Regions from separate parts of the Heliomarina sp. genome, predicted to be linked through region 3. Evidence: riboswitches for the same ligand, from Rfam matches in the RefSeq annotation. Region 3 holds a riboswitch; each other region holds the start of a gene.
The links. A riboswitch is a leader RNA that binds a small molecule or an ion and turns the genes downstream of it on or off. The one in region 3 is predicted to bind cobalamin.

Region 1 (5,786 bases), on a different contig from region 3:
GGGGCAACAAGCTCAAGCGCCATGTAGCCGATCATCGCCGCGAGCAGGGCACAGATCATCAGGATGGTCACAGGTTTCAGACGGATCATGAATGGGCCTCGAAAGGGGGCGCGAAGGCCCAGAGCCGGGCGCCCAAGTATGACATCAACGGAACAATCCCTGCCACGCCCAGCATCGCCATGGCAAGGCTTGCGCCCAGAGCTGTCGCAACGGCAGTTATCAGGCTGCTCGTACCAAGCGAAAGCAGCGAAAGGGCGATGAACCGCGCAAGATACGGGAGACCGGGCCCGCTGCGCCGAAAGCTGAAGCGCAGGTGGCCCACAAAGGACAGCGTGACGGCAGCGGCAAACCCGGCAAGGTTGCACAGCCCGGCGGGCAGCTCGAACACCGCGTCAACGACAAGGGCGACCAGCACATGTACCAGCGTCGCCGAAATGCCGACCATGCCAAAACGCAGCATCTCGCCGCCAAGTGCCAGGACCTTCGATCTGTCAGATGCCATGCGGCCTCGCACCGGCGGGGCGGGTGGCCTCTGCGGGATGGGACGACCGGACGATGTAAAGCGGCCTTTCGCGGACCTCCGTCAGGATGCGCCCCACATATTCACCAAGGATACCGATGGCGAAAAGCTGAACGCCGCCGAACATCAGGATCAGCACGAGTGTCGAGGCATAACCCGGCACATCGACGCCAAAAACCAACGTGCGCAGGAAAATCCATGCCGCATAAATGAACGACGCGAAGGCGAGCGCGCTTCCGACATAGGTCCAGACGCGCAAGGGCTTGGTGCTTGACGCGAAGATTCCGTCCAGCGCCATATTCCACAGCTTCCAGTACCCCATGCTTGTCTTGCCGGCGCGGCGGCAATTGCGCTGGTAGGTGACCTCGTCGCTGTCGAAACCGACCCAGGCAAAGAGCGCCTTGTTGAGCCTGACCTTTTCGCCCAGCGAGCGGATGATATCGACGACCTGCCGGTCGAGCAGGCGGAAATCGCCCACGTCCGAGGGCATGGGCTGGTCCGACAGCGCGTTGAAGACGCGGTAAAACCCGCGCGCCGTGACCCGTTTCAGCCAACTGTCCGAGGACCGGTCGCGGCGCTTTGCGTTCACGATCTGCGCGCCCAGCTCCCATTTCTCGATCATCTCGGGAATGATCGACACATCGTCCTGAAGATCCACGTCCACCGGAATGACCGCGTCGCCGCGCGCATGGTCCATCCCCGCGCAAAGCGCCGCTTCCTTGCCAAAGTTGCGCGACAGGTTGATCAGGCGGATCCGATCGTCCTTTTGCATGTAGGATCGCAGCACGAATTCGGTGCCATCGCGGCTGCCGTCATTTACGAACAGGATTTCGGTGTCAAAGCGCGCGTCCAGCACGGCGAGTGCCGCTCGGGCCGCGTCAAGAAACGGGCCGATTGCGTGTTGTTCGTTATAGACCGGAACGATGAGGGTCAGCAGCCGCTCCTGCGGTCGGGCAGGTGGTCTGCCACGCTCTCGCTCTTCGACGTAAGTCGATTTCATGTTGCGGTTCCTCATGCGCAGTAATCGCTGCACGGTTCGGCGCCTCTGATGCCGGATAAAACGGGCGTAATTATGACGGGGCGAGCGAAAGGAAATCCGGTTGGCAATTTACGGTCGTAAAAGAAACCAGACCAGGCCCTCCGCGAAGGGAAAACTCCAGACGGAATCGGCAGCGATGTAGCTAAAAGAATGAGAGGCGTTTGACGCTTCTGCGCGTCAGGTTGTTGAATTATAATAAATTAAAAAAGTTGAACCGTGTGATATAAAGATTAACATAAGATGAATGATTAAGATCGCTAAAAAAGCAAACGAATTCTGGATCGTAACTCTGGTCCGGAGATGGGATAGAAAAGAAACTCGCAACTCTGGATAAGCGCCGCGTGGTGTTTCACTTTGGCGTTGAGTAAGTCTCAGAACGTTAAATGGCTTTTGTCTGACACATCCATTTGCGAGTTCGAAGCGAACGAAAGCCGTGTTTGACGCGAACAGCTCTACGGACAGAGTTCACAGGTCAAGCCAATGTAACGGTACGATAAGACGACAGCCCGGGGAGGGGCGATGAATCTTGACCGTACGAGGCTGCAAAGAAAATCCTGTTTTACGTTCACATCAGTCTGCGATGTGGGCACTGCCACGACCGCTCATCACACCGGAAATTCCGAAATTCACGCCCTCCGATTTCAGAGAGGAGAAAAAGCATGCCTGATCGCATTGCGAAGGTTGCGAACCGTCTCAAGGTGATGCCAACCCGCAGTCCGCGCGCCTTGATCGCCGTTGCAGGGCCTCCCGCGTCTGGTAAATCCACCTTTGCCGCGCAACTTGTCGCCCATCTCAACCAGTCCACGCATTCTGCGGTTCTGGTGCCGATGGACGGGTTCCACCTGGATAATTCCGTCCTTGCCCGGCGCGGCCTGCTGGCGCGCAAGGGCGCGCCGGAAACCTTCGACGTTGATGGGCTGGTCAGCGCCATGTGGCGGCTGGCGACCGAACAGCATCTTTATCTGCCCTGTTTCGACCGAGGACAGGACAGGTCCGTCGCCGGGCGGATCGAAGTCAACTCTCAGCACACGCTGGCGGTGATCGAAGGCAATTACCTGCTCTGCCGCGATGCGCCGTGGAACCACCTGCGCCCGCTCTGGTCCATGTCGGTTTTCCTGAATGAACCGAACCACGTGCTCTTCGACCGTCTCGTCCAGCGTTGGCTCGACAACAAACACGACCTGCGCGAGGCTCAGGCGCGCGCGCAGAACAACGATATGGCCAATGTCGCTTTTGTGCGCCGCTCGCTCGACCCGTCTGTCGATCTCGTCTTTGGCAGCGAGGTCGAAATCCAGCAGGGCGCCTGATCCCGGCACCTTACCACGGGGCCGGTACGTCTCTTGACAATCGCTTGACATCACCTGATCCGGCTGCGCAGATGTTGCGCGTTGGTGCCCGGGGTCTGCCCGGGTGAAAAGGGAATGCGACAGGGGCACGACACCGCGCCCCAAGCGCAGCCGCCCCCGCGACCGTGACCAGAGAGGTTGCCCGCTTGCCACTGATCTCCCAAGGTCGGGAAGGCAGGGAAACCGCCAGGGCCCGCCCTGACATCTGCAAGCCGGGAGACCTGCCAGCACAAGTTGACGTGAACCGGGCGGGGTGCCCCGGAGGCGGGTCCGCACGAGGATTCTGGCTCTTTCCCCGCTGAATAAGAATTGGACCCGGCCCGTGCCCGAACCCGACAAGACCGAAGTGCTGGTCTGCACCAAGTGCCGCATGACAGACGATCCGGTGGAAGGCATCCGCCCGGGTGCCGCTCTGTTCAGCGCGCTCGACGCGATGGACTGGCCCGACGGTGTGTCCTTTCGCCCCGTCGAATGCCTGTCGAACTGCACCCGTGGGTGTTCGATCGTGCTGCGCGGCGGCGCCGAGAGGTGGAGCTATGTCTATGGCAACCTGACCCCGGACATGGCCGACACCGTGCTTGATGGCGTCACCCGCTATCAGGCCACTGCCGACGGTCTTGTACCGTGGCGCGAAAGACCTGAACACTTTCGCAAGAATTGTATCGCTAGAATACCCCCATTGGAGTTCCCCGAATGAACGACCTCGCCAAACTGCCGGTTACCGTGATCACCGGTTTCCTCGGCTCCGGCAAGACCACCCTGATCCGCCACCTGATGCAGAACCCGCAGGGCAAGCGTCTGGCCGTGATCGTCAATGAATTCGGCGATGTGGGTGTCGACGGTGAAATCCTGAAATCCTGCGCCATTCCCGACTGCCCCGAGGAAAACATCCTCGAACTCGCCAATGGCTGTATCTGCTGCACCGTGGCCGATGATTTCATTCCTACGATCGAGGCGCTGATGGCGCTTGACCCGCGCCCCGATCACATCCTGATCGAAACCTCCGGTCTCGCCCTGCCAAAACCGCTGCTCAAGGCGTTCGACTGGCCCGATATCCGCTCGCGCATCACCGTCGACGGCGTGATCGCGCTCGCCGATGCCGAGGCGGTCGCGTCGGGTCGTTTCGCGCCGGATGTGGCCCGTGTCGATGCCCAGCGTCTGGCCGATGACAGTCTTGACCATGAAACTCCGCTCTCAGAGGTGTTCGAGGATCAGATCTCCTGCGCCGATATCATCCTCCTGACGAAACCCGATCTTGCCGGCCCCGACGGTCTTGCGAAGGCGCGTGAAGTAATTGCCGCCGAGGCACCGCGCCCGCTCCCGGTGGTCGACGTGGCCGAAGGTGCGGTCGATCCGCGCGTGATCCTCGGTCTCGAAGCCGCCGCCGAAGATGACATGGACGCGCGCCCCAGCCATCATGACGGGGCTGACGATCACGAACATGATGACTTCGACAGTATCGTCGTCGATATCCCCGAGGTGACGGACCCCGCCGATCTGGTCGCGCGCATCGAAACACTGGCGAAATCGCAGAATATCCTGCGGGTCAAAGGCTATGCCGCCGTCGCGGGCAAACCCATGCGCCTTCTGGTGCAGGCGGTTGGTGCGCGGGTCCGCCACCAGTTCGACCGTCCGTGGAAACCGGGCGAGGCCAAGCAGGGCCGTCTTGTCGTCATTGCCGAACATGACGATATCGACGCAACCGCCATCCGCTCGGTGCTGGTGGGCTAGGGCGATGGGATATGCCCGCCATATCCTGACCCGGCTGAAAGGGCGCTGACCCATGCATGTGGTGTTTCGCGAAAGTCAGGGGCTGGAGGAAACGGAAACCCCGACAGATCTGGGCCAGAGCCCGGGCGATCTGGCGGTTCTATCCTTTTCCGACAGCGATCTCGGCGCATTTGCCGCCGGTTGGCACCGTGCGCGCGAAGGCGGTTTCGAACCGACCCTGCGGCTTGCCAACCTGACTGCGCTGAAACACCCGCTTTCTGTCGACACCTATGTGGAACAGACACTTGCCGGGGCCAAGGGCATCCTGATCCGGCTGATCGGCGGTATTTCCTACTGGTCCTATGGGATTCAGCAGGTTCAGGATCTGGCGCGGCGCAATCGCATTGCACTCGCGGTGCTTCCTGCCGATGGCCGCGCCGATCCGCGACTGGATGAGGTGTCGACCCTGCCGGTCTCGACCCTCGCGCGGCTGACCCGGCTCTGCGATATGGGCGGTACGGTCTCGGCACAGGCCGCGCTGGCGCAGCTTGCGCTTGCCGCCGGGTTCTATGCTGGCCCGGTGCGCGGGGCCAAGGCGCTGCCGCAGGTCGGGCTCTGGCACCCTAAGGATGGCGTGATCTGCCCGCTCTCGGCCTATCCTGTCACCCGGGATCGCCCCCGCGCGCTGATCACCTTTTACCGCGCCTATCTCGCCGCCGCCGATACCGCGCCGATCAAATCGATGTATGACGCGCTGACAGGGCAGGGGTTCGACGTGGCAACGCTCTTCGCGCCCTCGCTCAAGGCGCCTGAGGCCGCTGGCTGGATCGAACGGCAGGTTCAGGGCCTCGCGCCGGATATCATCATCAATGCGACCTCATTCTCTGGCATCGGCGCCTCGGGCCATTCCCCGCTCGACATAGCCGGGGTACCCGTCATGCAAGTCGCGCTCTCCACCTCGGGTCGCAAAGCGTGGGATGAGTCCGAACGCGGGCTGTCGCCCAGCGATCTCGCCATGCACGTTGTGCTGCCCGAGGTCGATGGCCGTCTCTTTGGCGGTGTCGTGTCCTTCAAGGAACCCGGCCAGCGGGACACGGCGCTGGAATTCTCTCGCGCCGCCCACATGCCCGAGGATGACCGTATCAATGCCATCGCCCGGCGGGCTGCACGA
Region 2 (5,786 bases), on a different contig from region 3:
GCGTGTCGCAAGACCGACTGGCCACCTGCGCCATTGCCGAAAGGAAGTTGCCATGACCGTTCATTTCATCGGTGCCGGGCCGGGCGCGGCCGATCTCCTCACCCTGCGCGGTCGCGATATCGTCGCTTCCTGTCCGGTCTGCCTCTATGCAGGTTCCTTGGTGCCGCAGGAAATCCTGTCGCATTGTCCCGAGGGTGCGCGGATCGTGAACACCGCGCCGCTCGACCTCGACGCCATCATCGCCGAGATCAAAACAGCACATGACGCCGGGCAGGATGTGGCGCGTCTGCATTCCGGCGATCTTTCGGTCTGGTCGGCGATGGGCGAACAGCTGCGCCGCCTGCGGGCCGAGGGCATTCCCGTCAGCGTGACACCCGGTGTGCCGTCATTCGCCGCTGCCGCCGCCGCCATTGGGGCCGAACTGACCCTGCCGGGCCTCGCGCAATCGGTGGTCCTGACCCGCACGCCGGGCCGTGCTTCGGCCATGCCAAGCGGCGAGAGCCTTGCCAATTTCGCGGCCACCGGCGCGACGCTGGCCATTCACCTGTCGATCCACAATCTTGTCCAAGTGGTAGCGGACCTGACCCCGCCTTATGGCGCGGATTGCCCAGTTGCGGTGGTCTATCGCGCAAGCTGGCCCGATCAAAAGATCCTGCGTGGCACACTTGCCGATATTGAGGCACAGATGAGCGCCGAGATCGAGCGTACCGCGCTGATCCTTGTCGGCCCCGCGCTGGCGGGTGAAGGTTTCGACGAAAGTTGCCTCTATTCAACGGATTACGACCGGAGGTTCAGGCCACAGCAGGCAGATGGAGGGCGCTGGAATGAATAACCCGCCCGGCATCCTGATTTCCGCCCCCGGGTCCGGCACCGGCAAGACCACGGTGATGCTGGGCCTCTTGCGCGCCTTCGCCGAAGACGGCCTTGCCGTACAGCCCTTCAAAAGCGGCCCGGATTACATCGATCCGGCCTTTCACCTTGCCGCCGCCGGGCGCAATAGTTTCAACCTCGATACCTGGGCGATGGACGACGCACTACTCTCTGCTGTCGGTCAGCAGGCCAAGGGCGCCGATCTGATCATTGCCGAAGGATCGATGGGCCTTTTTGATGGGGTCGCTTTCAAAGGCGCGACCGGGCAGGGCACCAGTGCCGAAACCGCGATCCGCATGGGCTGGCCGGTGGTACTGGTCCTTGATGTCAGCGGGCAGGCGCAATCCGCCGCCGCCACGGCGCTTGGCTTTGCGACCTATCGCGACGACATCAACCTCGCCGGGGTCATCCTGAACCGCGTCGCCAGCCCGCGACACGAACGGCTGACCCGGCTGGGCATGGAAAAGGCCGGGGTCAAGGTTCTCGGCTCCTTGCCGCGCCGGGGTGACCTGACCCTGCCAGAGCGTCACCTTGGCCTGATACAGGCGGTCGAACACCCCGATCTTGATGCTGCCATCGCCGGTTACGCGGCCTTCCTGCGCGAAAACGTCGATCTCGCCGCAATCCGTGCTGCCGCCACCGGCCGCCCGCTGACCCGGACGGGCAGCCTGCCTACGCCACCCGCCCAACGCATCGCACTGGCCCGGGACGCGGCCTTTTCCTTTACCTATCCGCATCTGCTCGAAGGCTGGCGCAACGCCGGGGCCGAGATCCTGCCGTTCTCTCCATTGGCGGATGAGGCACCGGACCCGGACGCCGATCTGGTCTGGCTGCCAGGCGGCTACCCGGAACTGCATGGCGCGACGCTGGCCAACGCCGGGACTTATATTAAGGGCCTTCGCAAACACGCCGAAACCAGGCCCGTCCACGGCGAATGCGGGGGCTATATGGCGCTGGGGCAGGCGCTGATCGACAAGGAAGGCAACCGCCACCAGATGGCCGGACTTCTGGGTCTTGTGACCTCTTATGAGAAACGCAAGTTCCACCTCGGCTACCGTCTCGCCCGGCTCAACGCCGCGATGCCCGGCCAGCCCGAGGGCACCTATCTGCGCGGCCATGAATTCCACTATTCCACGATCCTCGAGGAACCGGATGCACCGCTGGCCCATGTCACCGATGCCGAAGGCGCCACGGTACCGGAAACCGGGTCAATCAAGGGCCGTGTCACCGGAACCTTCTTTCACCTGATCGCGAGGTCCGCATGACCGGGTTCGTCAGCTTTGTCGGCTCCGGCCCCGGTGACCCGGAGCTTCTGACGCTCAAGGCGGTGGACCGGATGAAGCGTGCCGATGCGATCCTGTTCGACGATCTTTCCTCGGGGCCGATCCTTGCCCATGCCGGGCGCGGTGCCGATCTGGTCGGTGTCGGCAAGCGGGCAGGGCGACCCTCGCCGAAACAGGACCACGTCAGCCGCCTGCTGGTCGATTACGCGAAAACCGGCGCCCGCGTGGTGCGGCTCAAATCCGGCGATGGAGGCATGTTCGGCCGGCTCGAGGAAGAGTTGATCGCCCTGCGTGAGGCCGGGATCGACTATGAGATCATTCCCGGCATCCCCTCTGCCTGCGCCGCCGCCGCTGCAGCCGGGATCCCGCTGACCCGCCGCTTGACCGCGCGGCGCGTGCAATTCGTCACCGGCCACGATGTTTCGGGGGCCTTGCCCGAGGATCTGAACCTTGCCGCGCTGGCCGATCCGTTGGCAACCACCGTCGTTTTCATGGGCAAACGGACTTTTCCGCGCCTCGCCGATCTACTGACCGGCGCGGGCCTGCCGCCCGACACACCCGCGCTTCTGGCCGAATCCGTCTCGACCCCGGATCAGCAGTTGATGCGCTCCACAGTCGCCGGTCTGGCTGAGCGTTTCGCCAATGACCCGGGGCCCGCCCCGGCGCTGATCCTCTACGGCGCTCTGGCAACCGCCTCTTAACTGTTTCTTCCTTGACCTGAAGGCATGATTTGGCCAATGGTCACGAAACGGTGCTCTCATTTGCTTGAGGGTTAAAAGGGAATGGGGTGCAAGGCCCCGACTGCCCCCGCAACTGTAAGCGGTGTGCCTGTTCAGCGATCCACTGGCGATGCCGCCGGGAAGGAAGAACAGGGCCGATAGCCGCGAGTCAGGAAACCTGCCGTATGAAACCAATTGGGCCTCAAGGCCCGCAAAATCGCCGGGGTTGGCGGAAGGAGACGACAAATGCATATCGAACCAGGCATCGTGCATGGCGCAAAAATGGCGCTGGCCTATGGCACAGCGGCCGCAGCGGCGGGCTATTCGCTCAAGATGATCGCGGATGACCTCAAGACTCACGCGGTGCCCTCCTTTGTCGCCCGGGCCGCCCTTGCTGTCGTGGCCGTGCTGGTCTTCTTCGAAATCCTGCCGCATTTCCCGGTCGGCGTGTCCGAAGTTCACCTGATCCTCGGTACCACGCTCCTGTTGCTTCTCGGGACTGGCCCGGCAGCGGTCGGCCTTGCAGGCGGTCTCGCGATCCAGGGCATGTTCTTCGCCCCGACCGATCTGCCGATGTACTTCGTCAATGTCACCACGCTGCTGGTGCCGCTCTTCGCGATCCACGCCATCGCGCGCAAGGTGCTGCCGCAGGGCGTCGCCTATGTGGACCTCGGCTACGGCGACGTGCTGAAGCTTTCCGTGGCTTACCAGGGCGGTATTGTCGCCTGGGTCGCTTTCTGGGCCTTCTACGGCCAGGGTGTCGGCGCGGAAACCTTCGCCTCGGTTGCCACCTTCGGTGTCGCCTACATGACCGTCGTGCTGATCGAACCGATCGCCGATCTCGCCGTTCTCTGGGTTGCCAAGTCGCTGCGCGGCCTTGAAAAATCCGGCCTCGTCACCCGCCGCCTCTACAACGCGGCCTGAAGACCGGCCAAACCCTGAAGAAAGGAAGCCCCGGTCGCGCAGGCGCCGGGGCTTTTGCATGGCATGGAACATCTTTTCCTGATCGGTATCGGCACCGGCAATCCCGAACATGTCACCGGAGAGGCTCGCCGCACCCTGCGCGAGGCCGACCTTATCCTGATCCCCCGCAAAGGCCCGGACAAGGCCGATCTGGCCGACCTGCGCCAGCAGATCTGCGCCGAGGTGCTCGACGATCCCGCCACCGTCATCCGCGAATTCGACCTGCCGGTCCGCGATGCCTCGGGGGATTACCGCAAAGGCGTGGACGATTGGCACGATGCCATCGCAATGGCATGGGCTGAAGCTATCGCGCGCCACGAAAAACCCGTTCACCGCGTGGCCCTGCTGATCTGGGGCGATCCCTCCCTCTATGACAGTTCGCTCAGAATCGCCGCCCGGCTCACCCCCCAGCCGATGATCCGCGTGATCCCCGGCATCACCGCGATGCAGGCGCTTACCGCCGCCCATGCGATCCCGGTGAACGACATCGGCGCGCCCTTCATCGTCACCACCGGTCGCCAGATCCGCGATCACGGCTGGCCCGCCGGTACCGACACGGCGATTGTGATGCTCGACGGCCAGTGCTCTTTCCAGTCCCTCCCGGCAAAAGATTTCGACATCTGGTGGGGCGCCTATCTCGGCATGAAGGAAGAACTCCTGATCCGCGGCCCCCTCGACATCGTCGCGAATGAAATCGTCGCTCGCCGCGCCGAGGCACGGGCCGAGCACGGCTGGATCATGGACATCTACCTCCTGCGCCGCCGCAGCTGACCCGCGCCCCGCCGCCAAAGACAAAATCCCCTGCTTCTTTGGGTTCTAAAATATCCCCGCCGGAGGCTCCCGCAGCCGCACCCTGCGCCAACGTCCGCGCAAAGAAAAACCCCCGGTCCATCAACCGGGGGCTTCTACAAATCCTGACGGATTTTTAAAGGCTTACGCCGCTTTCGCGAGGTTGCGCAGCACGTAATGCAGCACGCCGCCATGTTCGATGTATTCGATCTCGATGGCCGTATCGATCCGGCATTTCAGCTTGATCGACTTTTTCGACCCATCTGCCATGACGATATCGCAATCGACCACTTCCTGCGGTTTGATCGTGTCGAGCCCGTGGATCGAAACGGTCTCTTCCCCGGTCAGACCCAGCGATTTGCGGGTATCGCCCCCGGTGAACTCGAACGGGATGACGCCCATGCCAACAAGGTTCGAGCGGTGGATACGCTCGAAATTCTCGGCGATCACGGCTTTCACGCCCAGCAGTGCCGTACCTTTGGCCGCCCAGTCGCGCGAGGACCCCGCGCCATACTGTTCGCCGCCAAAGATCACCAGCGGGGTGCCGGCTTCCTGATAGGCCATGGCCGCGTCATAGATCGCTGCCTGTTCGCCATCCGGACCCTTGGTATAGCCGCCTTCGACCCCGTCCAGCATCTCGTTCTTGATACGGATGTTGGCGAAAGTGCCGCGCATCATCACCTCGTGGTTGCCACGACGCGACCCGTACGAGTTGAACTCGCGCACGGGAACCTGACGCTCGACGAGGTATTTCCCGGCCGGGGTGGTGTCCTTGAACGATCCCGCCGGCGAGATGTGGTCGGTGGTGACCATGTCGCCCAGCACCGCCAGTACACGCGCGTTCTCGATGTTGGAAATCGTCCCCGGATCTTTGGACATGCCCTGGAAGTAAGGCGGGTTCTGCACATAGGTCGAGCTCGCGGGCCAGTCATAGGTCTCGCCACCGGAAACTTCGACGCCCTGCCACTTGTCATCGCCCTTGAACACGTCGGCGTATTTATCCTGGAAGGCATCGCGGGTGACGGTCTTTTCAACCAGCTCGGCGATCTCGGCATTCGATGGCCAGATGTCTTTCAGATAGACATCGTTGCCGTCCTTGTCGGTGCCAAGCGCGTCCTTGGTGATGTCGACATTCATGTCGCCGACCAGCGAATAGGCCACG
Region 3 (5,786 bases):
GACCATCGGCCAGTTCGCGCATCTTCATCACGTCGTTTTCCATCTTCATCTCGTGGATCTCGGTCCGGCCAGATGCCGGGGACGAGGCCGCGACAAGCCGGTCGTCGCTGTCGCCATTGTTCACGATGGTCATGAAACCACCCGCGACAGGGGCGTTGGGCAGCGTGGCGCGAGAGAACCCGCCCGACAGCGTCAGGTCGCCAAGCGTGAATTCACCCGCTTTATCCCCGTGACCGCCATGATCGTGACCGGCGTGCATTTCAGCGGCCGTGACGGTCAGCTTGGGCGCGGGATTGGGCACGTCGTGCGACCCGGAGGTATCGGTCCAGTCCGCCGTGCCGTCGGCGCAGATCTGCACAGCGGGAAAGTACAGAACCGTATCGGGAGCCACGTCGCGGCCCACGGTGCCGCGCACGGTGAATTCATCGTACCAGCCGTCTTCGAGATTGCCGCCCGACCATGTCACCTTTTGCACGCCTTCGGTCATTGCGTGACCGTGCATTTCGTAGGGCGTCGCGTATTCTGCGGTTTCGGTCTCGAGCGTCCAGCCCGCCTTGGGCATCGGCTTGGCCGCGTAGAACCCGTCGGGCAGGCGCAGCTCTACGGTATGAGTCGCCTGCCCGTCGCAGCCATGCGGCACGCGCAGGGTAATCTTGGTGGTTGTACCAGCCGCGACCTCGGCCTGTTCCAGCGTGGAATGCGCGATGGCGGAGGTGGCGAGCGCCGACAGGAGGCCTGCGGCAATAAGGGATTTGGTCATCTGTATCTCCAGTGGCCCCGCAGGCGGTCGTCTTGCCGGATACGGGGGAAATTGCGCGGCCCTTGGGCCGGTCGATCGGAACTGCCCGGTTACCGGGCGTTTGGGATCAGATCAGCGCCGGGGGCGCGCGTGCAGAGATATTCGGATTGCCCGCCTGCGCGGCAATTGTCAGGTCCGAAAGCTGCGCCAGATCGGTCGAATAGCGCAGCTGACCCTCAGCCAGTTCGGGGCGCATATCCGGCGCCTCGGGCAGCAATCGGCAGAACGGGCAGCGATGCTCATGGGCACCCTCAAGGTCGCCGCAGATGTCATCATAGCTGAGCCCGAGGCCGAGAGCGGCCATCTCGCGCGCGGGTTCGTCGCGGTCGGGCGCCATGAGGTGAGCAGACAGGACACTGACCAGCGCGATCAGGATCGCGGCAAGGCTTGTCAGCAGGAAATGGGCCGGTCTGCGAGTCATGTCGCCGATGTAGCGCGGATTCCCGCCGCAGGGGAAGAGGGCTTGATGCGGTGCATTGGCGCGGCGGATCCCGGCACAACACGCCCTAATTTTGGTCAACCGATCCTGCCGGCCGCAATTGGGCGATTTCGCAGTTGCCTTTAGGGACGGGCTTGGGCATTTTCGTGGGGCAGCCCTCTTGCCGGACTTTTACCGCGCCCTTGACGCGCCGGGTCCAAGACTGCCTGCGCCGACTGAGCGACCATCACATGGCAGTCACCTTTCTCCGTCACAATGAAAAAAAATCGCCCCGGCGGCCGCCGCTAGATATTGACACCCCACCCGTCACTGACACAATATGCTGTAGCTTTGGTGCTCACGAGGTGACTCGTCAGCAAAGAGGGAAACCGGTGAGAATCCGGCACTGCCCCCGCAACTGTAAGCGGCAAGCCAAGGCCCGAAACCACTGGAATTCACGTTCCGGGAAGGCGGGCCAAGGCGATTGAGCCGCGAAGTCAGGAGACCTGCCAAGGCGGCGAAGATGACGACCACGGACGGTGGGTCCGGGAGGGAAGACAGGGGCAAAAGCGCCTCTCTTCGAGTCCCGACTCAGACGGCTCTGAAAATTGGCAAGGGACCAGACAATGACGATCACAGTGTATTCCAAACCGGCATGCGTACAATGCACCGCAACCACTCGTGCGCTGGACGCACGCGGGCTGAACTACGACGTGGTCGACCTGACTCAGGACGCCGCCGCTATGGAACGGGTTCAGGAAATGGGCTATCGTCAGGCTCCGGTCGTGATCGCCGGGGACGAGCACTGGGCCGGGTTCCGTCCGGACATGATCGGACGTCTGTCGTAAATTTTCCGGATGGGGATTCTAAGCCATGAGCGGGCTTGTCTTTTTCTCTTCGCGATCGGGCAATACCCGGCGCTTCGTGGAAAAGCTTGACCTCGCGGCGGACCGAATCCCCATTGACGAGACCGAGGCTTTCCCGGATATCCGCGCGCCTTACGTTCTGATCTGCCCGACATATGCGGATGCGCATGGGCGGGGCGCGGTGCACCGGCAGGTGATCCGCTTTCTGAACGCTCCTGAACGTCGCGCCCCGCTGCGCGGCGTCATTGCCGGGGGAAACCGGAATTTCGGCGCGACTTTCGCGCAGGCGGGCGGTGTCATCGCCCGCAAATGCAATGTGCCGGTGCTCTACCGTTTCGAGCTTGCCGGAACCGATACCGATATCGCCCGCGTCAAGGCCGGGCTTGAGACATTTTGGGGACAAGAATGCTCGATTCCAGCCTAACCGCGAACCTCGACTTTCACGCGCTGAACGCGATGCTGAACCTCTATGACGAGGACGGCAAGATTCAGTTCGATGCCGACCGCAAGGCGGCGCGTCAGTATTTCCTTCAGCACGTGAACCAGAACACCGTGTTCTTTCACTCGCTCGAGGAAAAGCTCGGTTATCTCGTCGAGGAAGGTTACTACGAAGGCGCCGTGCTTGAGCAGTACGAGCCGACCTTCCTGCGCAAGATCTGGGATGCGGCCTGGGCCAAGAAATTCCGCTTTCCCGCCTTTCTAGGAGCTTACAAGTATTACACCTCGTACACACTGAAGACATGGGACGGGCAGCGTTACCTTGAGCGGTTCGAGGACCGTGTCGTCATGGTCGCGCTGACGCTGGCGCGGGGCGACGAAACGCTTGCGCTCAAGATCATGGAAGAGATCATCGACGGACGGTTCCAACCCGCGACGCCGACCTTTCTCAACGCCGGGAAAAAAGCACGAGGCGAATTCGTCTCCTGTTTCCTGCTGCGTCTGGAAGACAACATGGAAAGCATCGGGCGCGGCATCAATTCTGCGCTGCAGTTGTCGAAACGCGGCGGTGGCGTGGCGCTGATGCTGACCAACATCCGCGAGCATGGCGCACCGATCAAGGGGATCGAAAACCAGTCCTCGGGCGTGATCCCGGTCATGAAGCTGCTGGAAGATAGCTTTAGCTATGCCAACCAGCTTGGCGCCCGTCAGGGGGCTGGCGCGGTCTATCTGAACGCGCACCACCCCGACATCCTGCGGTTCCTCGATACCAAGCGCGAGAATGCTGACGAAAAGATCCGCATCAAGACGCTGAGCCTTGGCGTGGTGATCCCGGACATCACATTCGAACTCGCCAAGAAGAACGAGGACATGTACCTTTTCTCGCCGCATGACGTGGAAAAGGTCTATGGCTGCGCCTTCTCGGAAATCTCGGTCACCGAGAAATATCACGAGCTGGTCGATAACCCGCGGATCCACAAGAAAAAGATCAACGCGCGCAAGTTCTTCCAGACCATCGCTGAGATCCAGTTTGAATCGGGCTATCCCTATATCCTGTTCGAGGACATCGCGAACGAGGCCAACCCCGTCGCGGGCCGGATCAACATGTCGAACCTCTGCTCGGAAATCCTGCAGGTGAACGAGGCCTCCGAGTTCAACGACGACCTCGGCTATGCCCATATGGGCAGCGACATCTCCTGCAACCTCGGCTCGCTCAATATCGCCAAGACGATGGACGGCGGCGATCTGGGCAAGACGGTCGAAACCTCGATCCGCGCCCTGAACGCGGTGAGCGAGATGAGCAGCATCGATTCAGTGCCATCGATCCGCCACGGCAACGCCCAAAGCCATGCGATCGGTCTGGGCCAGATGAACCTGCACGGCTATCTCGCCCGCGAGCGTATCCATTACGGATCGCCCGAGGGGGTCGATTTCACCAATATCTATTTCTGCACCGTTCTGTTCCACTGCCTGCGGGCATCGAATGCGCTCGCAGTAGAAAAAGGTGAGAAATTCAAAGGGTTCGAGGACTCCAAATACGCCGACGGCAGCTTCTTTGAGCGCTATGTCTCGCAGGACTGGCTGCCCGAGACCGACAAGGTGCGCGGGTTGTTCGAAGCCGCCGGGATCGAGATCCCGAGCCGCGAGGACTGGGCCGCGCTGCGCGACAAGGTGATGGAGGGCGGGCTGTATAACCGCAACCTTCAGGCCGTGCCGCCGACCGGGTCGATTAGCTATATCAACAACTCGACCTCTTCGATCCACCCGATCACCTCGAAGATCGAGATCCGCAAGGAAGGCAAGATCGGCCGGGTCTATTACCCGGCGCCCTACATGACCAACGACAACCTTGAATACTACAAGGATGCCTATGAGATCGGCCCCGAAGCGATCATCGACACCTATGCGGCGGCAACGCAGCACGTCGATCAGGGCCTGTCGCTGACCCTGTTCTTCCCGGCCGAAGCCTCGACCCGCGACATCAACAAGGCGCAGATCTATGCCTGGAAGAAGGGCATCAAGACGATCTACTACATCCGCCTGCGTCAGATGGCGCTGGAAGGGACCGAGGTAGAAGGTTGCGTCTCCTGCTCGCTCTAGGCATCCCTGCCCCATGATTCCCGTCCCGGGGTTGCATCCCCGGGCCGCCTGCCCCCGAACCTGCCTGCCATAAGGTGCCCCGCATGAAAGATACTGTCGCGACCCGAGCCGTGCCCCGTGCCGTCAACTGGAACCGTCTGGAAGACGACAAGGATCTCGAGATCTGGAACCGCCTGACGGTCAATTTCTGGCTGCCGGAAAAAGTGCCGCTGTCCAATGACATCCAAAGCTGGTCGCAGCTGACGCCGCAGGAACAGACGCTGACGATCCGCGTCTTTACCGGCCTGACCCTGCTTGACACGATCCAGAACACCGTGGGTGCGCCGACACTGATGGAAGACGCGATCACGCCCCACGAAGAGGCGGTGCTGAGCAACATCTCTTTCATGGAAGCGGTGCATGCGCGCAGCTATTCTTCGGTCTTTTCAACGCTCTGCCAGACCGATCAGGTGGACGAGGCGTTCCGCTGGTCCTCGGAGAACGAGCATCTTCAGGCCAAATCGCGGCTGATCCTCGACGAATATGACGCGACCTCGAGCCCGCTGCGCAAGAAGGTCGCCAGCGTCTTCCTTGAAAGCTTCCTGTTCTATTCCGGTTTCTACCTGCCGATGCACTGGTCGAGCCGTGCGCGCCTGACCAACACCGCCGACCTGATCCGGCTGATCATCCGCGACGAGGCAATCCACGGCTATTACATCGGGTACAAGTTCCAGCGCGGCATGGAGCGGCTGAGCGAGGCCGAGCGTCAGGAGATCAAGGATTTCGCCTTCTCGCTGATCTTCGATCTCTACGATATCGAGGCGCGTTATACCGAGCAGCTTTACGATCCGCTGGGCCTGACCGAGGACGTCAAGAATTTCCTCCATTACAACGCGAACAAGGCCCTGCAAAACCTTGGCTTCGAAGGGCTTTTCCCGGATGAAGCCTGCCGCGTGAACCCGGCGATCATGGCCGCGCTCTCGCCGAACTCGGACGAAAACCACGACTTCTTCTCGGGTTCCGGTTCTTCCTACGTGATCGGCAAGGCCGTCGCGACCGAAGACGAAGACTGGGACTTCTGAGGGAACGTCAGGGATAATTGGAACCGCTACCGGATTTCGGTGGCGGTTTTTTTGTGCATTCCTGATCGCGTTTGATGTTTCGTTCCAGATGTCCGCAAACAGCC
Region 4 (5,786 bases), on a different contig from region 3:
ACACCTTCGACCGCGTCCTTGTGGACCAGCCATGTTGTCTGAACTTCGGTCTGCTGCGGTCCGATCGGCGTCACACGGAACGTGATCGAGTGATCCGGAAGGAAATGGTTCCATGTCGTCGGGTAGTGGAACTTGAGCAGAGAACCCGCGTCATCGAAAGGCACGCGACCAAGGCGACGCCGGACCGCGATGTCACCCGACATTGTGTAACTTTTCGCACCAACTTTCAGCGGCATGCGTGCCAGGCGATATTGCCCCGCGGTGTCAATGTGAAAGCGCGACGGAAGATTTGCGTTTTCGCAGCGATCGAAATGGGCTGCAAGTGCTGGCGGCGTTTCTCCCTCTTCGACGCCGGTCACGGCCGGATCATCTGGGAAAGTACGGCAAAGCGCCGGATGGTTGCCGCCGCAATGGTAGCATTCACGGTTGTTTTCCCAGACCAGCTTCCAGTTACCTTCCTCGACAATCGTACTTTGATACGCGATCTTGGCATCGGAAAGATCGTGCGGCGCGAGATAAGGCTCGGCCAGGGTCGCGAAGGCGTCGAAATCCGGTGCCTGATCCGCAAGGCAGATGTAAACCAAGCCGGCCAGTTCCCGGCAATGGATCGGCTTGAGGCCATATTTCGACGCGTCGAAATCTGGACCCATATCCCGCGCCCAGAGTAGTTTTCCATCCAGTTCGTAGGTCCATTGGTGGTAGGGGCAGACCAGTTTCGGCACGTGACCCGAAGCAGCCTTGCAAATTATTGAACCGCGATGCCGACAGGTATTGTGAAAGGCGCGGATCACGCCATCCTGGCCTCGGATGATGACGATCCCATAAGCGCCGATCCGATGCGTGACATAGCTGCCCGTTTTCGGCAGAGCGCAGGCCGGAACGGTGTAAAGCCAATCGCGACAAAAGATTTCCTGAATATCCAGAGAGAAAATTTCCGGATCGCTGTAAAATGCTTGCTCCAGCGAGAAGCCGGGCTTGCGCCGGGATAACAGGTTACGCGTATTGGCCTCTGCGTTCATGGCCGAACTCCGAATTCCGGGCGCAGGGCCCGATTGCATGTTGTTCTGCGGATGGCGCATGGAAACGGACCGCCTTACCGAGGATACCGGCATGGCAAAGCGCCGCCTCCACCGCCCCCCGCGGTTTGACGTGATATCAGGCTGGTTTCCGGACTTGGAAAACCCGGACATGTCCGGTGTTTCGACGCCTTCCCAAGGGTCTCCTCCCCAGTGGCCAATGTCGAAACCAGCGCTTTCCTTACCGTTGCGGGGGCAGTTCCGGATTTACACCGGCTTCCCAATTCTCGGTCTTGCGACCGCACCCAATATCTGTCGGGCACCCTAGCCTGAAATATGCGAATCCGACGTACGATTACGACGTCGTATTGCGCGAAACAGACTTGATGGAAATTTTTGGGCTGCTCATTTCCTTGCGTGTGTTTAGAAAGTTCAGGCCTGACCTCATCTGTGAGCGCGACCTGACGCAGGGGCCATTTTGTGACACCACTGATCCCCGTGGCTTGGCAATTTACCTGACCACGAAATCTGCATGCAAGGCGCCAGCCGCTTTAAGGCTTTTGAGAATGTCAATCATATCTCTTGGTGAAACGCCGAGGGCGTTGAGGCCGGACACCACCTGAGAAAGGGAGGTGCCTTCAGGGACTTCAGCCAGAGATACGCCGGGCTCTTCTTCAAGTGCGGCGCCTGTCCGTGGAATGACAATCGGAGCGGCATCGGTAAAAGGATTCGGTTGAACGACGAGAGGCGCTTCTTCTATACGCAGGGTCAGGTTGCCTTGCGACACGGCCACCCGTGAAAGCCGGACGTCATCGCCCATGACTATCGTCCCCGACCGCTGATCGACGACCACCCTCGCCTTGCGTTGGGGTTCGACCAGAATGTTTTCGATGCGGCCAATGGCGTGAGCTGTCGATGCGGTTCGGGTGGCTCCGATATCGAATTCCACGGTGCCGGAATCCCGCATCACCGCGACGGTGCGCCGAAACTCCCGGTTGATCGCGCTTTCAATCCTTCCGGCCGTTGTGAAATCCGGGTCTCGCAAAGCGAGCCTTATGGTCGAAAGTGAGCCGAGTTCAAAATCGATCTCGCGCTCGATCCGGGCGCCAGAGGGAATGGTTCCGGACGTCGGAACGCCCTGAACCACCTCTGCAGCGTCACCGACCGCAGCGGCACCGCCCGCAAGGATTGCACCCTGAGCAACTGCGTATATCTGACCATCGGCAGCGTTCAATGGCGTCATGATCAACGTGCCACCTAAAAGGCTGTCGGAGTCGCCAATCGCCGAAACGGTCACGTCGATCTGACCACCAACGCGGGCAAACGCCGGTAGCGTTGCGGTGACCAGCACGGCCGCTACGTTCTTCGGGCGAAAATCTTCGCCGTTTACGTTGACCCCCAGCCGTTCAAGAATATTGGTCATGATCTCTTCGGTGAAAGGAGCGTTTCTCAATCCGTCGCCCGTGCCGTTCAGGCCCACCACAAGGCCGTAGCCGACCAAGTCGTTGCCACGGACTCCATCGAATTCCACAAGATCTTTCAGCCGTACGGCGCCTGCATGTGCGGTATTGGCCAGAAGCAGGAAAATGAGGATTGCGCGGATCATTTCAGAAAATTCAGCAGGGAAAGTTGTGAGTTTCGGACAGTCACCGCATAGAGGCTTTCCAGTTGAAACTGTGCTTCTTCTATACGAGAGGCTGTTTCGAACGGATCGGCTTCAAGCAGCACGTTCCGGGCATGCTCGAAACTGGTTTTTTCCATGCTGATGCGAACCGTGGCTTCCTCGATTCTGGCTTGCGCCACGCCGATATCGGCGCGCAGGCTGGCGAGCTGATCCTGTCCGTTCAGCAATTCCTCGCCGGCCCGCTGCATCAGGTTGTTCTGAGCGTCTCCGGAGAGTGCAAGGGAAGGGTCGGTACTGAGCACGGTGAGGGCGATATTGCGAATAATATCCCGGAAACCCTGATCATTGGCTTTCAATGTCATTGACACCGTGTGGTCGGGGCTGACCGAAACATCGGCCAGATCAATATTTGAGCCCTGATACATCACAGCGGTGAAGCCAGCCGGATCATCGAACCAAGTCTGGGCGGCCAGACGTATGTCGTCCGGGTCCGTCAGCCCGGCGATTTCGGCTTGAAGAGTGGCCAGAAGCGTTTCCGCGTCGCGCAGGGGCGAAATGTCGGTCTGGATACCTCCGAAGATGCTTCGCCCGGCAACATGCCCGTTCAACATGTTCAGTGCGATATCCAGATCTCCCCTGGCCCTGCTGGCATTGTGTTCTCTCAGAGTGGTTACGTGGGTCGGAACCGTCGAGAGGAGGTCATTGCCAAGTTCAGATGTAACGGATTGGAGCCTATCAAGGCTGTTCTGGGCAGCATCGGTGAAGAGCCCGGCCTCAGTCGCGGTTACGTGAAATCCACGGAGTCGGGCCAGATTGCGGTCTATGTCTGTCAGGTAGGCAAAATCGCCGCCAAGGCGGTTATTCACATCCGTAACCTGCCCCGTGCTCAGCTCTTGGGTCAGGCGCTGCAGGTCTTGCTTGATTTCGGTGCTTCTGGTCCTCTGAAGCAGATGCCGAGAGAGATCTCCGATAGATGTCAGGTTCATGCTTACAGCCTCAATAAGGTTTCCATCAATTCATCGACCACCTGCAACATACGTGCGTTCGCCGCATATGCCTGTTCGATGAGGATTAACTGGCTCAGTTCCTCATCGGAATCGACGCCTTGCGAGAGTTCGGCGTTCTTCATTTCGGTCAAGCTGGCAGAGCTGAAGGCCAATCTTTGATCCGATACCGCTTCTGCCTGAGCAGCGCTCGATACGAGCGCGCCGCTGATCTCCGCGGCCGTCAATGCACCGGTCCCAAAATTGCCCGAGCCGGGAATGCGCGAGATTTCCAGAACCGATTGCAGCGATTGCAGGAATCTTGCATCGCCGCTCGGGCCCGGGGTGGCAGCCCCCAACCCGTCGCGCAGGCGCCAGCTCTCTCCTCCCTGTTCGGGATCTGCATCCGGGTTGACTCTCAGCCTTGCGGAAAGACCGATTTCTGTGAGTGGATCAAAGGCGTTGCCGTTGTCGGTGAACAAGCCAGGGTCGCCGGGTGAGAGGGTCGGGTCCAGAGCCGGGTCTTCAAAGCGTTCAGTGAGATCACGCGCGACGCTGTCGAGTTCAGCTTGTGCCTCGACGCCCAACTCATCGCGGATTTCGAACTGTGCCGAAAGCGATCCGCCCCGCAACGCGCCCCGCAGGCTGTCGGTTCTGACGGGGTTCCCATTAAGTGTGAGTCCCGACAAACCACCGCTGGCAAGCGTCATTTCCGGCACAATTGTATTCACCGGTGTGAATTCGAGCGTTGCCGCCTGCCCATCCAGGAGAACGGCGCCGCCAATGGTGTAAAGGGCAACCTGCCCATAGTTGCGCTCGACCACGTTCACCGGAGCGATATTGTTGATTTCGTCAATCAGCACCTGACGTTGATCGAGCAGGGCAGCGGTTGGTGCATTTCCGGCCTCAAGGGCGGTTATCCTCACGTTCAGGCCTTCGACGTCGCTGAGCGCCTTGTTCAATCTTTCGACCTGAATCGAGATCTTGCGATCTGCCTCCGAGCGCATTTTTTGTACTGTATCGCTGGCGTTGTTGATCAGGTTAATAAGATCATTCGCTTTGATGACGACGTCGTCCAGTCGCTGCGCGCTGTCCGGACGGCTTGATGCCGAGATTAGGCTGCTGTCGAAGGCGGCAAGCCGCGCTGTAATTGAATCTGTATCCGTGGGATTGCCAACTGCGCTGGCGAACCGCGTTTGGAAGCTGGCAAGCGGAGTGGCATTCGAAAATTCGGCGTCGGCATGACGTCGGCTTGAAATGATGCCTGGATTGGCCTGTCGTTGAATGCCAAGGACCCGGACGCCCGGACTTACCTCGCTGTTCGAGGAAAGTATAATTGAACGTTTTGCGTATCCGGGTGTCAGAGCATTGGCGATGTTTTCCGACACCACGCCGGAAGCCCGGCCCGCAGCGGAAAGCCCGCTGAGAGCGCCGTGTAATGCGGTTGAAAGTGACATGGTGTCGGTTCCTCGTTACGTTACCGGAGATAGAAATTGCTGCAGGTCAGCGTTTAATGTTCGCCGTCTCCTGCAGCATTTCATCGACAGTCTGGATGACCTTGGCATTGGATGAGTAGGATCGCTGGGTCTGGATCATGTTCGTCAATTCACTTGCAACGTCTGTCGAGGATTCCTCGCGGGCAAAGGCAACGATGTCACCGGTCGGTCCGTCACCCGCATCCCAGAGGAAATAGGTGCCGCTTTCGGTGGAGGGCTGATACGTCTGCTGATCCAGCGCGACCATGCCATTCGGGTTCGGCAGATCGACCAGTGGAACCTGATAGATGACCCGCGTGATGCCGGTGTCGAAAAAGGCATGCACCATGCCATTTGCGTCGACTTCGACGCTCGTCATGTTGCCAACGGGGGTGCCGTCCTTGATGATCGAAACCGGGGCAAATGTATCGGAGAGCTGGGTCATACCATCGCTTTGCCCGATCATGCCGATATCAATCTCGATCGGACCGCCGTCCACCGTAACGATGAGCGTGCCGGTCAGAGGATCGTAGGTGCCCCCGGAGGTCGTGCTGACACTCGCCAGTGTCCCGCCCAAAGCGCGGCTTGTGTCAAAGGTGACGCCATATTCTCCGACAATTGCGTTGGCGGAGGCCGAATCCCGGATGACCATCGTCCATTCGTTGGATACGCCCGTCGCTGGAACTGT

Region 1: it holds a riboswitch for cobalamin, as region 3 does, so the genes downstream of both, ACU0FH_RS22700 (DUF1636 family protein) here and nrdH (glutaredoxin-like protein NrdH) in region 3, are expected to answer to the same signal.
Region 2: it holds a riboswitch for cobalamin, as region 3 does, so the genes downstream of both, ACU0FH_RS22765 (energy-coupling factor ABC transporter permease) here and nrdH (glutaredoxin-like protein NrdH) in region 3, are expected to answer to the same signal.
Region 4: it holds a riboswitch for cobalamin, as region 3 does, so the genes downstream of both, ACU0FH_RS03980 (aromatic ring-hydroxylating oxygenase subunit alpha) here and nrdH (glutaredoxin-like protein NrdH) in region 3, are expected to answer to the same signal.

The regions. Positions count from the first base shown of each region.
Region 1 covers NZ_JBRBUI010000054.1:959,411-965,196, forward strand. Annotated here, with positions in the region: gene ACU0FH_RS22680 (glycosyltransferase family 87 protein) at 1-89, opposite strand, end outside; gene ACU0FH_RS22685 (GtrA family protein) at 86-502, opposite strand; gene ACU0FH_RS22690 (glycosyltransferase family 2 protein) at 492-1,520, opposite strand; gene ACU0FH_RS22695 (nucleoside/nucleotide kinase family protein) at 2,219-2,866, shown strand; cobalamin riboswitch at 2,932-3,148, shown strand; gene ACU0FH_RS22700 (DUF1636 family protein) at 3,228-3,602, shown strand; gene cobW (cobalamin biosynthesis protein CobW) at 3,599-4,636, shown strand; gene cobN (cobaltochelatase subunit CobN) at 4,689-5,786, shown strand, end outside.
Region 2 covers NZ_JBRBUI010000054.1:972,897-978,682, forward strand. Annotated here, with positions in the region: gene ACU0FH_RS22745 (cobalamin biosynthesis protein) at 1-56, shown strand, start outside; gene cobM (precorrin-4 C(11)-methyltransferase) at 53-832, shown strand; gene ACU0FH_RS22755 (cobyrinate a,c-diamide synthase) at 825-2,135, shown strand; gene cobA (uroporphyrinogen-III C-methyltransferase) at 2,132-2,854, shown strand; cobalamin riboswitch at 2,886-3,072, shown strand; gene ACU0FH_RS22765 (energy-coupling factor ABC transporter permease) at 3,119-3,796, shown strand; gene cobF (precorrin-6A synthase (deacetylating)) at 3,860-4,606, shown strand; gene acnA (aconitate hydratase AcnA) at 4,769-5,786, opposite strand, start outside.
Region 3 covers NZ_JBRBUI010000008.1:147,366-153,151, forward strand. Annotated here, with positions in the region: gene ACU0FH_RS01470 (DUF1775 domain-containing protein) at 1-760, opposite strand, end outside; gene ACU0FH_RS01475 (hypothetical protein) at 867-1,220, opposite strand; cobalamin riboswitch at 1,553-1,745, shown strand; gene nrdH (glutaredoxin-like protein NrdH) at 1,844-2,065, shown strand; gene nrdI (class Ib ribonucleoside-diphosphate reductase assembly flavoprotein NrdI) at 2,091-2,507, shown strand; gene nrdE (class 1b ribonucleoside-diphosphate reductase subunit alpha) at 2,489-4,621, shown strand; gene nrdF (class 1b ribonucleoside-diphosphate reductase subunit beta) at 4,705-5,682, shown strand.
Region 4 covers NZ_JBRBUI010000016.1:137,711-143,496, forward strand. Annotated here, with positions in the region: gene ACU0FH_RS03980 (aromatic ring-hydroxylating oxygenase subunit alpha) at 1-1,019, opposite strand, end outside; cobalamin riboswitch at 1,142-1,340, opposite strand; gene ACU0FH_RS03985 (flagellar basal body P-ring protein FlgI) at 1,528-2,622, opposite strand; gene ACU0FH_RS03990 (flagellin) at 2,619-3,626, opposite strand; gene flgK (flagellar hook-associated protein FlgK) at 3,629-5,080, opposite strand; gene ACU0FH_RS04000 (flagellar hook protein FlgE) at 5,127-5,786, opposite strand, start outside.